DNA from 2 places in the Delftia sp. S65 genome. Region 2 is predicted to be linked to the other one. Evidence: riboswitches for the same ligand, from Rfam matches in the RefSeq annotation. Region 2 holds a riboswitch; the other holds the start of a gene.
What was found. A riboswitch is a leader RNA that binds a small molecule or an ion and turns the genes downstream of it on or off. The one in region 2 is predicted to bind S-adenosylhomocysteine.
Positions count from the first base shown of each region.

Region 1 (6,966 bases), on a different contig from region 2:
GGCGCGGCTGACGCCGCCGGCCACGCCGATGGCGCCGCCCAGCACGGCGCCCGCCGCCGTCAGCGCCAGCGTGAAGCCTGCGCCCTGTGCCAGCAGGCCGCTGTAGTCGAACACGGCGCCGAAGTCGAATTGATAGGCCATGGAAGGATTTCCGGGAACAGGGGCGCAGCGGTTACAGGGTGGCGGGCAGCGGCATCTTCATCCAGCGCTGGGACAGGCCGGTCAGGCGGCCGTCGGCCTTGAGCTTGGTGATGATGGCGTCCACCTTCTGCAGCAGCGCCGGCTCTCCCTTGGCCACGCCGATGTAGCAGGGCGTGTCCTCGACCGCGAACTTCACGTCCAGCTGGCGCAGCCTGGTGCGCTCGTTGACGGCGTTGGCCACGATGTTGCCCAGCGTCACCAGCTGCACCTGGCCCGTCAGATAGCTTTGCGCGGTGGCGTTGTTGTCCTCGTAGCGCTTGATGGTGGCCGAGGCCGGCGCCACCTGCGTGAGGGCCAGGTCCTCGGTGGAGCCGCGCGTCACGCCCACGGTCTTGCCGGCCAGGTCGGCAGGGGCCTTGATGCTCACGTCCTTGGGGCCGTAGACGCTCTTGGGGAAGGGCGCATAGGCCTGGGTGAAGTCGATCACCTTGGCGCGCTCGGCGTTCTTGCCCAGGCTGGAGATGACGATGTCGGCCTTGCCCGTGGTCAGGAAGGGAATGCGGTTGGTGCTGGTCACGGGCACCAGCTCCACCTTCACGCCCAGCTCCTGGGCCACCAGGGCCGCCATGTCGATGTCATAGCCCTGCAGCTTCAGGTCGGTGCCCAGCGAGCCGAAGGGCGGGAAGTCCTGCGGAATCGCCACGCGCAGCACGCCGGCCTTCTGGATGTTGGCCAGCATGTCGGCATGGGCTGCGCCGCCCAGGCCGGCAGCGGCCAGGGTGGCGGCCGCCAGGGCGGTGCGGATGAATGCGCGGCGGGGTGTCAGGGGGGAAGTCATGCGAAAGCTCCTTCGGGAGGTGGGGTGAGGCGAAAGGAAAGCGGGTCAGGGTCGGGCGCAGATGTATCGGGCGCCGTCGCGTCGGGCGCCGTTGCGTCGGGCGCCGTCGCGTCGTCCGGTGTGTCGAGATCGATGCCGCTGCGCCTGGCGGCCGACAGCAGGTGGGCGCGCATGGCGCCCGCGGCACCCGGCGCATCGCCCGCGCAGACGGCCTGCACGATGGCGTCGTGCTCGCGCACGGGCTGGTCGTCGGCGCCGCTCCAGGCAAACGGCAGGCGCAGGCTGTGGCTGATGGCCAGCTCCAGCTGGCGCGCCATGGCCACCAGGCCCGGGTTGCCCGACAGCTGGGCCAGCAGCAGGTGGAACTGCAGATCGGCGTCGGCGGCGGCCAGCAGGTCGCTGCGGGCGAGGGCATGGGCCAGCTGGGACTGGGTCCATTGCAGCTGGCGCAGGCCGCTGTCGTCGGCGCGCACGGCCGCCAGCGCGGCCCAGCCGGGCTCCAGCACCAGGCGCAGCTCGATCAGCTGGCGCGGCGACAGCGTGCCCAGCGCCGGGGTGGCATAGGCGCGGTGCATGCGTGCACGGCCGCTGTGCGGGCCGTTGATGCGCACGCCCTTGCCCGGCTGGATCTCGACCAGGCCCAGGGCCTCCAGCATGGACAGCGCCTCGCGCAGCGAAGCGCGGCTGATGCCCAGCTGCCGGGCCAGCTCGCGCTGCGGCGGCAGCTGGCTGCCGCCGGGATAGTGGCCGCTCAGGATGTGCTGCTGCAGCGTCTGGGCCATCGAGATCGGAATGCTTTGCATGGGCTGGCGCGGGTGGAGGGTTTTGGCCTGACTGGTCAGACCACGTACCCAGCAGATAGCGAATTGCGTGCCAGATGCAAAAAAAGGAGCGTTGTCCTCAGGCACTGCAAAGAATCCGGGGCGATGGGGCATCGACAATCCGCCCCGAAGGCGCTGCCGGCGGCCCGCGCTGCCGCGCTTTGGTGCAGTGCCGCATGGCTTTGTGCAGGCCTGCCCCGAATGCGGGCGTAAAACCCGCACTGCAGGCCGCCGCCAGCCGCCGTAGAATCCCGGGCTTTGGCCCGAGGAGCGTTGCAGCGCGGCACCCGCCCATCCGTACACCGGATCGCGTGCCGCGTCAGGCTTGGGCCAGGTGCAGGTTCCCGGCCGGACCGCGCCCACGGTGCCAACGACGCTCACCTGTTGCCATGCCGTTTTTGCAGGTGAGCTTGATGTCGTCCTCTTTCACTCCCCCTCCCATGCGTCTGTCGGGCCTGGAGCCCGTCTCCATCGGCGAGGGCACGCTGTTCGTCAACGTGGGCGAGCGCACCAACGTCACGGGCTCCAAGGCCTTTGCGCGCATGATCCTCAACGAGCAGTACGAGGAAGCGCTGTCCGTGGCACGCCAGCAGGTGGAAAACGGCGCCCAGGTGATCGACGTGAACATGGACGAGGCCATGCTCGACAGCAAGGCCGCCATGGTGCGCTTCCTGAACCTCATCGCCTCCGAGCCCGACATCGCCAAGGTGCCGGTCATGGTGGACAGCTCCAAGTGGGAAGTCATCGAGGCCGGCCTGCGCTGCCTGCAGGGCAAGGGCATCGTCAACTCCATCTCCATGAAGGAAGGCCTGGATGAATTCAAGCGCCAGGCCCGGCTGATCAGGCGCTACGGCGCGGCCGCCGTGGTCATGGCCTTCGACGAGAAGGGCCAGGCCGACACCTACCAGCGCAAGATCGAGATCTGCGAGCGCGCCTACCGCATCCTGGTGGACGAGGTGGGCTTCCCGCCCGAGGACATCGTCTTCGACCCCAACATCTTCGCCGTGGCCACCGGCATCGAGGAGCACGACAACTACGCCGTGGACTTCATCGAGGCCGTGCGCTGGATCAAGCGCAACCTGCCCGGCGCCAAGGTCTCGGGCGGTGTCTCCAACGTGAGCTTCAGCTTCCGCGGCAACGACCCCGTGCGCGAGGCCATCCACACCGTCTTCCTGTACCACGCCATCTCGGCAGGCATGGACATGGGCATCGTCAACGCCGGCATGGTCGGCGTCTATGACGACCTGGAGCCCCAGCTGCGCGAGCGCGTGGAAGACGTGGTGCTCAACCGCCGCCCTGACGCCGCCGAGCGCCTGCTGGAGATCGCCGACGCCGCCAAGGGCGCCGCCAAGGACGACAGCAAGAAGCTCGAATGGCGCGGCACGCCCGAGAACCCGAAGACCGTGGGCGAGCGCCTGTCGCACGCCCTGGTGCACGGCATCACCGACTTCATCGTCGTCGACACCGAAGAGGCCTACCAGCAGATCGTGGTGCAGGGCGGCGGCCGCCCGCTGCACGTGATCGAAGGCCCGCTCATGGACGGCATGAACATCGTGGGCGACCTGTTCGGCGCCGGCAAGATGTTCCTGCCCCAGGTGGTCAAGTCGGCGCGCGTGATGAAGCAGGCCGTGGCCCACCTCGTGCCCTACATCGAAGAGGAAAAGCGCCAGCAGGAAGCGGCGGGCCTGGACGTGTCCAGCAAGGGCAAGATCGTCATCGCCACCGTCAAGGGCGATGTGCACGACATCGGCAAGAACATCGTCACCGTGGTCCTGCAGTGCAACAACTTCGAGGTCATCAACATGGGCGTGATGGTGCCCTGCCATGAGATCCTGGCCCGGGCCAAGGCCGAGGGCGCGGACATCATCGGCCTGTCGGGCCTGATCACGCCCAGCCTCGAAGAGATGCAATACGTCGCCGGCGAGATGCACAAGGACGACTACTTCCGCATCAAGAAGATTCCGCTGCTGATCGGCGGCGCCACCTGCTCGCGCGTGCACACCGCCGTCAAGATCGCGCCCAAGTACGAAGGCCCCGTGGTCTACGTGCCCGATGCCTCGCGCAGCGTCAGCGTGGCCCAGAGCCTGCTGGGCGAGAACAAGGGCAACTACCTGGCCGAGATCCAGGCCGACTACGACAAGGTCCGCACCCAGCACGCCAACAAGAAGAAGACACCGCTGTGGCCTCTGGCAAAGGCCCGCGCCAACGCCACGCCCGTGGACTTTTCCCAGGCCCCCGTGGCGCCGCGCGCCCTGGGCCGGCGCGTGTTCCGCAACTTCGACCTGGCCGAGATCGCCGAGTACATCGACTGGGGCCCGTTCTTCCAGACCTGGGACCTGGCCGGCCCCTATCCGGCCATCCTCGACGACGAGATCGTGGGCGTCGAGGCGCGCAAGGTGCTGGCGGACGGCCAGGCCATGCTCAAGAAGATCATCGAAGGCCGCTGGCTGCAGGCCAACGGCGCCATCGGCCTGTTCCCTGCCAACCGCGTGGGCGATGACATCGAGTTCTACGCCGACGAGTCCCGCAGCCAGGTGCTGATGACCTGGTACGGCATGCGCCAGCAGACCGAAAAGCAGATGGTGGAAGGCCCGGATGGCCAGCCCGTGATGCGCCCCAGCCGCTGCCTGTCCGACTTCGTGGCCACCAAGGAATCGGGCATCCAGGACTACGCTGGCCTGTTCGCCGTCACGGCCGGCATCGGCGCCGAGAAGAAGGACAAGGAGTTCGAAGACGCGCTGGACGACTACTCCGGCATCATGTTCAAGGCCCTGGCCGACCGCCTGGCCGAGGCCTTCGCCGAATGCCTGCACCAGCGCGTGCGCAAGGACCTGTGGGGCTATGCGCCCGATGAGGACCTCAGCAACGAAGCGCTGATCAAGGAACAGTACAAGGGCGTGCGCCCCGCGCCCGGCTACCCGGCCTGCCCCGACCACAGCGCCAAGACCGACCTGTTCGCCGTGCTCAAGGCAGACGAGATCGGCATGACGCTGACCGAAAGCCTGGCCATGAACCCGGCCTCCAGCGTCAGCGGCTTCTACATCGGCCACCCCGACTCCGTCTACTTCAACGTCGGCGAGATCGGCGAGGACCAGCTCGCCGACATGGCCGCGCGCCGGGGCATGGACATCGAGGAACTGCGCAGGCTGCTGGCGCCGAATCTCGCCTGATATTGGGTTGACCGCTGGCTTGGCTACGCCGGTCAGGCGTGCGATTTCTCGCTATTTTGGACAAAGGCATTCATCTTTGACTGGAATAGCGGACAGGGCGCGCCAGCGGCGCAGGCAGTCGATCAGAAGATGTGATCCGGCTGAGCGTTCAAGCGCGCGCCGATGCTGCCGGGGCCAGGATGCCCTACAAGGGCCCGGTGCACGCCAGCCGAACCCGCACCTCCTTGTTGGCGACCAGGGCCGGGTCGGTCGCAAGGACGAGTTTTCTCTCCCCCCCGCTGCCCAGGTCGATCAGGCCTTCCTGCAGTACCTGCCGGACGCCCCCTCGGTTCACGCTGCTCGTGTAGGTCGCCAGAGCCGAGAGGCATCCGCACTCGCCAATCGATTTGCGCAGTTGAACACGGGTGTTCGCCCACACCACGTTGGACTCTGTGGAAGTCTTCGTCGCCGTGATCGACACGCAGGCTGAAAGATCGTTCTGAAACGTTATCTGGTCGGCATGGGCAGCAAAGGCAGATCCACCGAACAAGGCAGACCATATTAAAAATCGAGCCATGCTATGCACGTGTGCCTCCGTTTGTCACTCTTGCCGGGACGTAATTGACTTTCAGGATGAAATAGCTACGTGAACTGGACTTCGCCTTCGACCGAAGAATCGGGAAGAATCTATGCTCAACCTCAATACACCCGTGGCTGAAGCCTTTGGTTGAATCATGCAGATAAAAGCCGCTGCGAACGGGGTTGCAAGCGATGCGCGTTTGAGCGTCGGCAGGCTCCATCCGTGCCCGGTTCTGCCCCCAGTTTGCCCAATAGGCTTCGCAGCTTCCAGCGGCAGCTCCGCGTGGAATCGTCTGGACTCCCCATCCGGGAGACAGGTTGCATCTTCCCGCACCGTCGTCCTTCGCCGCCCCACGGTCGGTGACGAGCACCTTGTACACCCCCTCCGGAATTGGTCCGCTGTCTTTGATGCACTGATTTTCTGGCATCTGAAAACCTGGAAGTCCTGTCGTTGCCTTGAAGCTACCCGAGCCATTCCATGTCAGCTTCTGCCCATCAAACTCCATATCTGGTATCACAAACGGTCCCTCCAATTTTCTAAAGTCGCATCAGTCGAATTTCTCGGTAACCACGGTTTGATGCCATCCAGCTTTATAAGCTTCATCTGGATCAGAGCTCGGGGCAGCTTAATGCGCTTATTGCCTCGGAGGCAAGTTGGAGGGAACGTGTTTTTGCGACATGCTGTAACGATCTTGTATACCAATTCGCTGCAATTGCATTCAGGTATACCTGATTGCCATGGATGAGGTCGCCTGAATATACCTACTGCCAGAGTCCAAAAAAACAAGGCGCACGAGGCGCCTTGTCATGGGTCAGCGGGATGGGAGTTTCAGAGCCCGATTTCCTTGTTGTACGCCTTGCGCGCCGCCACGGCCGTGTCCGTGAAGTCGGTGAACACGCCGTCGATGCCCAGGCGGTAGTAGGTCAGGTATTCCTGCACGGGGTCGCCCTTGTACAGGCCGGCCAGGCGGCCCGGCTCGTTGCGGAAGGTGAAGCTGTGCACGATCAGGCCGGCCTTGTGGGCTTCGCGGATCAGGCCCGTGTCCTTGACGGTGTTCACGTCCTTGAGGCCGGCGCCGTCCTTGTAGGGCACGACGGAGTGGGCCAGGACCTGGGGCTTCCAGGGGCCGATGCCGTCGGCATAGGTCTTGATGTCGGCCAGGCCTGCGGGCGTGAGCATGGCGGCGAAGGTGCGGGCGTCGCCGGCCAGGGTCCAGCTGTAGGGGCGGCCGCTGATGAAGGTCCACTCATCGTTGGTGATGTAGACCATGGAGCCGTCGCGCAGGCTGAAGTCGTTGCCGTCGATCAGCTGCACGCCCTTGGCCTTCATGCCGGCCTGGCGCAGGTACTTGAGGCTGGCCGGGTCGAAGCTCTGGATGTAGATGGCCGAGTCCTTGGCGTTGAGCTTGTTCTGGTCCAGCAGCTTGATCACCGCGTC
Region 1 is NZ_JACVUR010000002.1:13,412-20,377, reverse strand. Features, by position in the region: gene IAE24_RS02045 (amino acid ABC transporter permease) at 1-141, opposite strand, end outside; gene IAE24_RS02040 (transporter substrate-binding domain-containing protein) at 173-979, opposite strand; gene IAE24_RS02035 (FadR/GntR family transcriptional regulator) at 976-1,782, opposite strand; S-adenosyl-L-homocysteine riboswitch at 2,060-2,186, shown strand; gene metH (methionine synthase) at 2,241-4,970, shown strand; gene IAE24_RS02025 (DUF2195 family protein) at 5,155-5,526, opposite strand; gene IAE24_RS02015 (glycerophosphodiester phosphodiesterase family protein) at 6,358-6,966, opposite strand, start outside.
Region 1: it holds a riboswitch for S-adenosylhomocysteine, as region 2 does, so the genes downstream of both, metH (methionine synthase) here and ahcY (adenosylhomocysteinase) in region 2, are expected to answer to the same signal.

Region 2 (6,966 bases):
TCACGGTCAAGAGCAACAAGACGTCGGAGCGCGGCGGCCTGCCGGCCAGCGGCATGTTCCTGATCAATCCGCCGTTCAATCTCAAGGAACAGCTCAAGCCGGCCATGCCGCAGCTGGTCAAGCTGCTCGGTCAGGACGAGAACGCGGCCTTCACGCTCGAATCGGGCGGCTGAACACGGTTCAGCGCGAGCTCGACGCCGCAGAGGCCACTGCCGTGGCCGAGGCTGCGGCGGGCGCTGCGGCCTTCGCCACCGGCTTGGCGGCAGGGGCGGCACGGCTGGCCACGGCCGTGCGTGCATTGGGCCTGGATGCGGGCGCCTTGGCCTGCACACGCGGCCGGACCGGGGCCTTTGCCTGAACCTGGGTCCGCGCCTGCGTTTGTGTTTGTGTCTGTGCCCTGGCCTGCTGAGTCTTCTTGAGGGACTCTGCCTTCCTGGCGGTGACCAGGGTTTCGGGGCATTCTTCCTCGCCTTCGTCGAGCTGCCACAGCTCCACGGGCTTGATGCCCAGGCCGACCATGCCCAGCTCCTGCGCAGCAGCCTGGCTCAGGTCGATCACGCGGCCGGGCGCAAACGGCCCCCGGTCATTGATGCGCACCACCACCGTCCTGCCTGTCGCGGCGCTGCGCACACAAACGCGGCTGCCGAAGGCGAAGCTGCGGTGCGCAGCCGTCAGCTCTTCCTTGTCGAAACGTTCGCCGCTGGCCGTCAGCCGGCCATGCAGTCCCGGGCCATACCAGGAAGCCAGGCCTTGCTGGTCACTGTCGCGCGAGGGAACGAGGGCGAAATCGGGATTGGAGGGAGTGTCGGCACTCTCTTCGGGCGAAGCCGGTTCGGAGGGCCTGGCATCCGCGGACCTGCTGGCAGGCGGTGTGGCCCGCGAGGCGCGGCTGCTGCGCTTGCCTGCGGAGGGAACGGCCGCAGGCGTCTGGCCTTCAGCCATGGCCTCGGCACCTGCTGCACCAGCAGAACCGGCCATCAGGGCGCCGGACTCGGCATCGGTTTCGGCCACGGGAGCCGGTGCGCAGCCAGCCAGGGTGGCGGTGATGGCACACATGGCCAGCCAGCGCCAATGCAGGCGTCGAAAATTACGATCCATGGGCAAAAACCTCCAGGGAACGCCTGACCGTTCCCAAGTTCTAGAGGGCCGCCCGGGGCCGGCGCAGTGGCTGCGCGCTCAAAGGCCCAATCGATCGCAGATTTCCAGCGTGGCGACGCTCTGGTTCATCGTATAGAAGTGCAGCCCGGGAGCGCCCTGGCTGCGCAACTGCTCGCATAGACGGGACACGACATCGAGGCCGAAGGCGCGAATGGACGCCGTGTCATCTCCGTAAGCCTGCAGACGCAGGCGGATCCAGCGCGGGATCTCGGCGCCGCAGGCGTCCGAGAAGCGCATCAGCTGCGTAGAGCTGGTGATGGGCATGATGCCGGGAACAACCGGTGCATCAAGCCCCATGCCGCGCGCCGCATCAACGAAACGGCAGTAGGCGTCGGCATTGTAGAAATATTGGGTGATCGCGGAATCCGCGCCAGCGCGCACTTTAGCCGCAAACGCTTCCAGATCGGAATGTGGGGATTTCGCCTGCGGGTGGACCTCGGGATAGGCTGCCACCTCGATGCGGAACCAGTCGCCGAACTCGCGGCGGATGAATTCCACGAGGTCGCTGGCGTACTGGAATTCACCGCCCAGGCCATAGCCGCTGGGCAGGTCGCCGCGCAGCGCGACGATGCGGCGCACGCCCATGGCCTTGAGCTCCTGCAGCTCGGCACGCACCTTGTCGTGCGTGGCGCCCACGCAGGAGAAATGCGATGCCGCGCTGACGCCTTCGCTCTGGATGTCACGCACCATGTTGAAGGTGCCGGCCTGCGTGGAGCCGCCCGCGCCATAAGTGACGGAGCAGAACTGGGGCTTGCGTGCATAGAGGTTCTTGCGCACCTGCACATGCTTGGCCGCGCCTTCGGGCGTCTTGGTCGGGAAGAATTCGAAGCTGATCGGAAAGCTCATGTAAGACTCACTGCTCAGTGTTTCATTCGTTGCGTTTGCGCAGCTTGGCGCGCCCAGGTCCGGGCACGCCGAACTCGGTGCTGGTGTCGATCACACGCTCGTTGCGCTGCTCGCGCAGCACGGTGCGGGACACGCGCTTGGGCGCGGCCTTCACGGCCGAACGGGGTTCATCCTCGTCCTGCGTTTCAGGCTGCTCTGGCTCCTTCACCACGGCCGCCTGCTGGGCATGCACGAAGAATTCGCGGTTGCCGTCACCGCCTTCGATGGCCGACTCCATCCAGCCCTTGACCTCCAGGCCCAGCTCGCCCAGGCAGGTGCGGATGCGCTGCTCCACCTCGGTGAACAGGGCCGCATCGCGCACGATGCCGCCCTTGCCGACCTGGCCCGGCTGCAGTTCGAACTGCGGCTTGACCAGCATCAGCAGCTGGCCATGCGGCTTGAGCAGGCGCGTGACGGCCGGCAGCACCAGGGTCAGCGAGATGAAGGACAGATCGCCCGTGACGAAGTCGAACTGCGGCGTGATGTCCACGTCGGCAAACTCGGCGCGGCGGCGGCGCTGCGTGGCCACCGTGCCTTCTTCCCGGGCTTTGCCCTTGGCCGCGCGCTCGGCCTTGAAGGCCTCGATCTCTTTTTCCTTGGCGTCGTCGCTGTCGTCGTAGTCTTCATCGACCAGACCGCCGTTGCGCATCCAGGCATAGGGCGCCACGGGCTGGGTGTCGTTGTCGTCGGGATCTTCTTCCCAGCGTTCGGACAGCACTTCCTCGCAGGACTCCTGCAGGCCCTCGGCCGTCACCGCGCGGGCGTTGACGCCCTCGACGCAGATCACACGCACATCCGAGCGCAGCCGGTCATGCAACTGGCCGTGGCCCACGTCCACGCCGATGACCTGGGCGGCGCCCGCCTGCAGCAGGCAGTCGGTGAAACCGCCCGTGCTCTGGCCCACGTCCAGGCAGCGCAGGCCCTGCACCGACAGCTTGGTGGCCGCCAGTGCGCCTTCCAGCTTCAGCCCGCCGCGCGAGATGAACCGGGCCTCGGCCCCGTCCAGCAACTGCAGCTCGGCACCCGCAGGAATCTCGTCGCCGTTCTTGGCAACCTTCTTCCAAGGCGTCAGCGGCGTCATGCGCCATTGCACGCCGCCTGCAATCAGCCGCTGCGCCTGCGAGCGCGTGGCCGCATGGCCGGCTTCCACCAAAAATACATCTGCGCGCATAGCGTCGCTCCAGGAAATCTCAGTTGACTAATGCCCGAAACCGGCGCGACCCAACTCAGGGACGCCAAGCAAGGGCCGCCCCGCAGCGAGGGCGTCGTCCCCCTCCTCCGCGAAGCGGATAGAGAGGGGGAAGGCGCGTCAGCGCCTCAGGGGGTGCTTAGTAGCGATAAGTTTCGGGCTTGTAGGGACCCTGCTTGCTCACGCCGATATAGGCAGCCTGGCCGTCCGTCAGTTCGGTCAGCATGGCGCCGACCTTCTTCAGGTGCAGGCGGGCGACCTTCTCGTCCAGGATCTTGGGCAGCACGTAGACCTTGCCGACCTCGTAGGCATCGGGCTTGGTGAACAGCTCGATCTGGGCGATGGTCTGGTTGGCGAACGAGGCGCTCATCACGAAGCTGGGGTGGCCGGTGGCGCAACCCAGGTTCACCAGGCGGCCCTTGGCCAGCAGGATGATCTTCTTGCCGTCAGGGAAGGTGATGTGGTCCACCTGGGGCTTGATCTCTTCCCACTGGTACTGCTCGATGGAGGCGACGTCGATCTCGTTGTCGAAGTGGCCGATGTTGCAGACGATGGCTTCGTTCTTCATGGCCACCATGTGCTCGTGGCGGATGATATCGCGGTTGCCGGTGGTGGTCACAAAGATGTCGGCCTTGTCGGCTGCCCACTCCATGGTCACGACCTTGTAGCCTTCCATGGCCGCCTGCAGGGCGTTGATGGGATCGATCTCGGTGACCCAGACCTGGGCCGACAGCGCGCGCAGCGCCTGGGCGCAGCCCTTGCCCACGTCGCCGTAGCCGGCCACCACGGCAACCTTGCCGGCGATCATCACGTCGGTGGCGCGCTTGATGCCGTCCACCAGCGATTCGCGGCAGCCGTAGAGGTTGTCGAACTTGCTCTTGGTGACGGAGTCGTTGACGTTGATGGCACGGAACTTCAGCGTGCCCTTGGCCGACATCTCGTTGAGGCGGTGCACGCCGGTCGTGGTCTCTTCAGTCACGCCGATGATGTGGGCGCTCTTGCGCGTGTACCAGGTGGGGTCCTGGGCCAGCTTGGCGCGGATGGCGGCGAAGGCGATCTTCTCTTCTTCGGAGGCGGGGTTGTCCAGCACGGACAGGTCCTTTTCGGCGCGCATGCCCAGGTGCAGCAGCATGGTGGCGTCGCCGCCGTCGTCCAGGATCATGTTGGGGCCTTCGCCTTCGGTGCCGGCGGCGCCGAATTCAAAGATGCGGTGGGTGTAGTCCCAGTAGTCGGCCAGCGATTCGCCCTTGATGGCGAACACGGGCGTGCCGGTTTCCGCGATGGCGGCAGCAGCGTGGTCCTGCGTCGAGAAGATGTTGCACGACGCCCAGCGCACTTCGGCGCCCAGGGCCTTGAGCGTCTCGATCAGCACGGCCGTCTGGATGGTCATGTGCAGCGAGCCGGTGATGCGCGCGCCCTTGAGGGGCTGGGCAGCGGCGAATTCCTCGCGCGTGGCCATCAGGCCGGGCATTTCGGTTTCGGCGATCCGGATTTCCTTGCGGCCCCAGGCAGCGAGGGAAATGTCAGCGATGGCCGTGTCGGCGGAAACGGGACGAACAGCAGCGTTCATGGTTTTCTCCAAAAGATGAATGAAAAACCACGTTCTGCGGGAGACGAAAAAAAGCTCACCGCACAGAAAGCGTGGGCGAGCGTCGTTGCAGGTATGACTCCGAGCCTCGCGACCACGCCTGATGTGTGGGGGCCGCTGCAACGCTCCTCAGAGAGGCGCCGATTATACCGATCCCGGGGATGCCTCACCGCCCAGCCCCACAAGCCGGTAGCCCACCTGCAGCTCGGTCACCAGGTGGCGCGGCTGGGCCGGCTCGTCCTCGATCTTCTGGCGCAGATTGGCCATGTGCACGCGCAGGTAGTGGGCGCGACTCAGGTACTCGGGGCCCCAGACCTGCAGCAGCAGCTGGCGGTGGGTCATCACACGGCCCTGGGCGGCGATCAGGGCCGCCAGCAGGCGGAATTCGATGGGCGTGAGGTGCACCGGCTGCCCCGCGCGCCGCACCTCATGCGTGGCCAGGTCCACCTGCACCGGGCCGAAGTGCACCTTGCTGGACGCGGCGGTGCCGCCCGCCCCACCGGCGGCGCCCAGCTGCTGGCGGCGGCGCAGCATCACGCGCAGCCGGGCCAGCAGCTCGGGCACGCCGAAGGGCTTGACCAGGTAGTCGTCGGCGCCGGCATCCAATGCGGCCACCTTCTCGTCCTCACGCTCGCGCGCGGAGAGCACGAGCACGGGCACGGAGGACCACCCGCGCAGCTCGGTCAGGACCTGCTTGCCATCGGCGTCCGGCAGGCCCAGGTCGAGGATGACCAGGTCCGGCTGGCGGCTCGCCGCCTCTATCAGGCCGCGGCGCGCGCTGTCGGCCTCGAAGACCTGCCAGCCTTCGTCTTCCAGCACCAGGCGCACGAAGCGGCGGATGCCGGGGTCGTCCTCGATCATCAGGATGCGGTTGGCGGGCGTGCTCATGGGGTGCTTTCGTGCATGGCGGGACTCTAATCCAGCGCAGGCTGCTCGGGCACGGGAAAGCGCAGCGTGAAGATGGTGCCCGGGCCGGGCCGTGCGGCGGCAGCCTCGATGCGCCCGCCATGCGCCTCGACGATGCTGCGCACCAGCGCCAGGCCCAGGCCGATGCCCGAGACGGTGGACTCGGCCGTGCCGCGCGTGAAGGGCTCGAACAGCGTCTCCACCGGCAGGTGCGATGGCAGGCCCGGCCCGCCATCGCGCACGGACAGCAGCAGCTCGCCATCCTGCACACGCGCACTGATGGCCAGCGGCGTGCCGGCCGGCGTGTACTTGGCGGCGTTGTCCAGCAGGTTGACCAGCACGCGCTCCATGAGCAGGGCATCGAGCTGCAGCAGCGGCAGGCTGGCGGGCACGTCGGTGCTCACGGGATGCTGGCCCAGGCGCGCGCGCATCTGGCGCAGCGCGCTGCCCACCACTTCATCCAGCGGAAGCCATTCGCGCTGCAGGTGCACGCCGCCTTGCTGCAGGCGCGCCATGTCCAGCAGGTTCTCCACCAGGCGCTGCATGGCCTGCGCCTGGATGCGGACCTGCTCCAGCATGTCGGCCGCGCCGCCCGGCGGCACATGGCGCTGCGCGGCCTCGGCCGCGCCCAGGATGGTGGTCAGCGGCGTGCGCAGGTCGTGCGAGACGGCCGACAGCAGGGTGTTGCGCATGCGCTCGCCCTCCATGGCGATCTGGGTCTGCTGGGCCACGGCCACGAAGTGCTGGCGCTCCAGCGCCAGCGCCACCTGGCTGGCGCAGGCCTCCAGCAGACGCTGCTCCTCGGGCACCTCCAGGCGCTGCGGCGCGCGCAGCTGCAGCACCAGCACGCCGCGCATGCGCACAGGTGCGGCCAGCGGCACATAGCGGGCCGGTGCGGCCGGCAGCGTGTCCGTGCCCTGGCCGGCCTGCTGGCCATGGTCCATGGCCCAGCGCGCAATGCTGTCGTCCATGGGGCAGGGGCCGCCGCCCGCGGGCCGCAGGCGCTCGTCGGCATCGGGCAGCAGCAGCCCGGCCTGGGCGTCGAACACGCCCGAGACCGTGCGCAGCGCGATCTCCACCACCTGCTCCTGCGTGAGCGCGCCCGACAGGTCGCGCGCCAGCCGCGCCAGGGCGCCCGCGCGCCGCTCGCGCTCGGCCGCCACGCGCGCCTCATGCCTCAGCCGCGCCATGAGCTGGCCGCAGACCAGGGCCACGCCTAGCATCAGCACGAAGGTGAACA
Region 2 is NZ_JACVUR010000014.1:94,850-101,815, reverse strand. Features, by position in the region: gene IAE24_RS14385 (23S rRNA (adenine(2030)-N(6))-methyltransferase RlmJ) at 1-173, shown strand, start outside; gene IAE24_RS14380 (septal ring lytic transglycosylase RlpA family protein) at 181-1,098, opposite strand; gene metF (methylenetetrahydrofolate reductase [NAD(P)H]) at 1,177-2,004, opposite strand; gene IAE24_RS14370 (TlyA family RNA methyltransferase) at 2,027-3,214, opposite strand; gene ahcY (adenosylhomocysteinase) at 3,372-4,802, opposite strand; S-adenosyl-L-homocysteine riboswitch at 4,873-4,957, opposite strand; gene IAE24_RS14360 (response regulator) at 4,965-5,708, opposite strand; gene IAE24_RS14355 (sensor histidine kinase) at 5,735-6,966, opposite strand, start outside.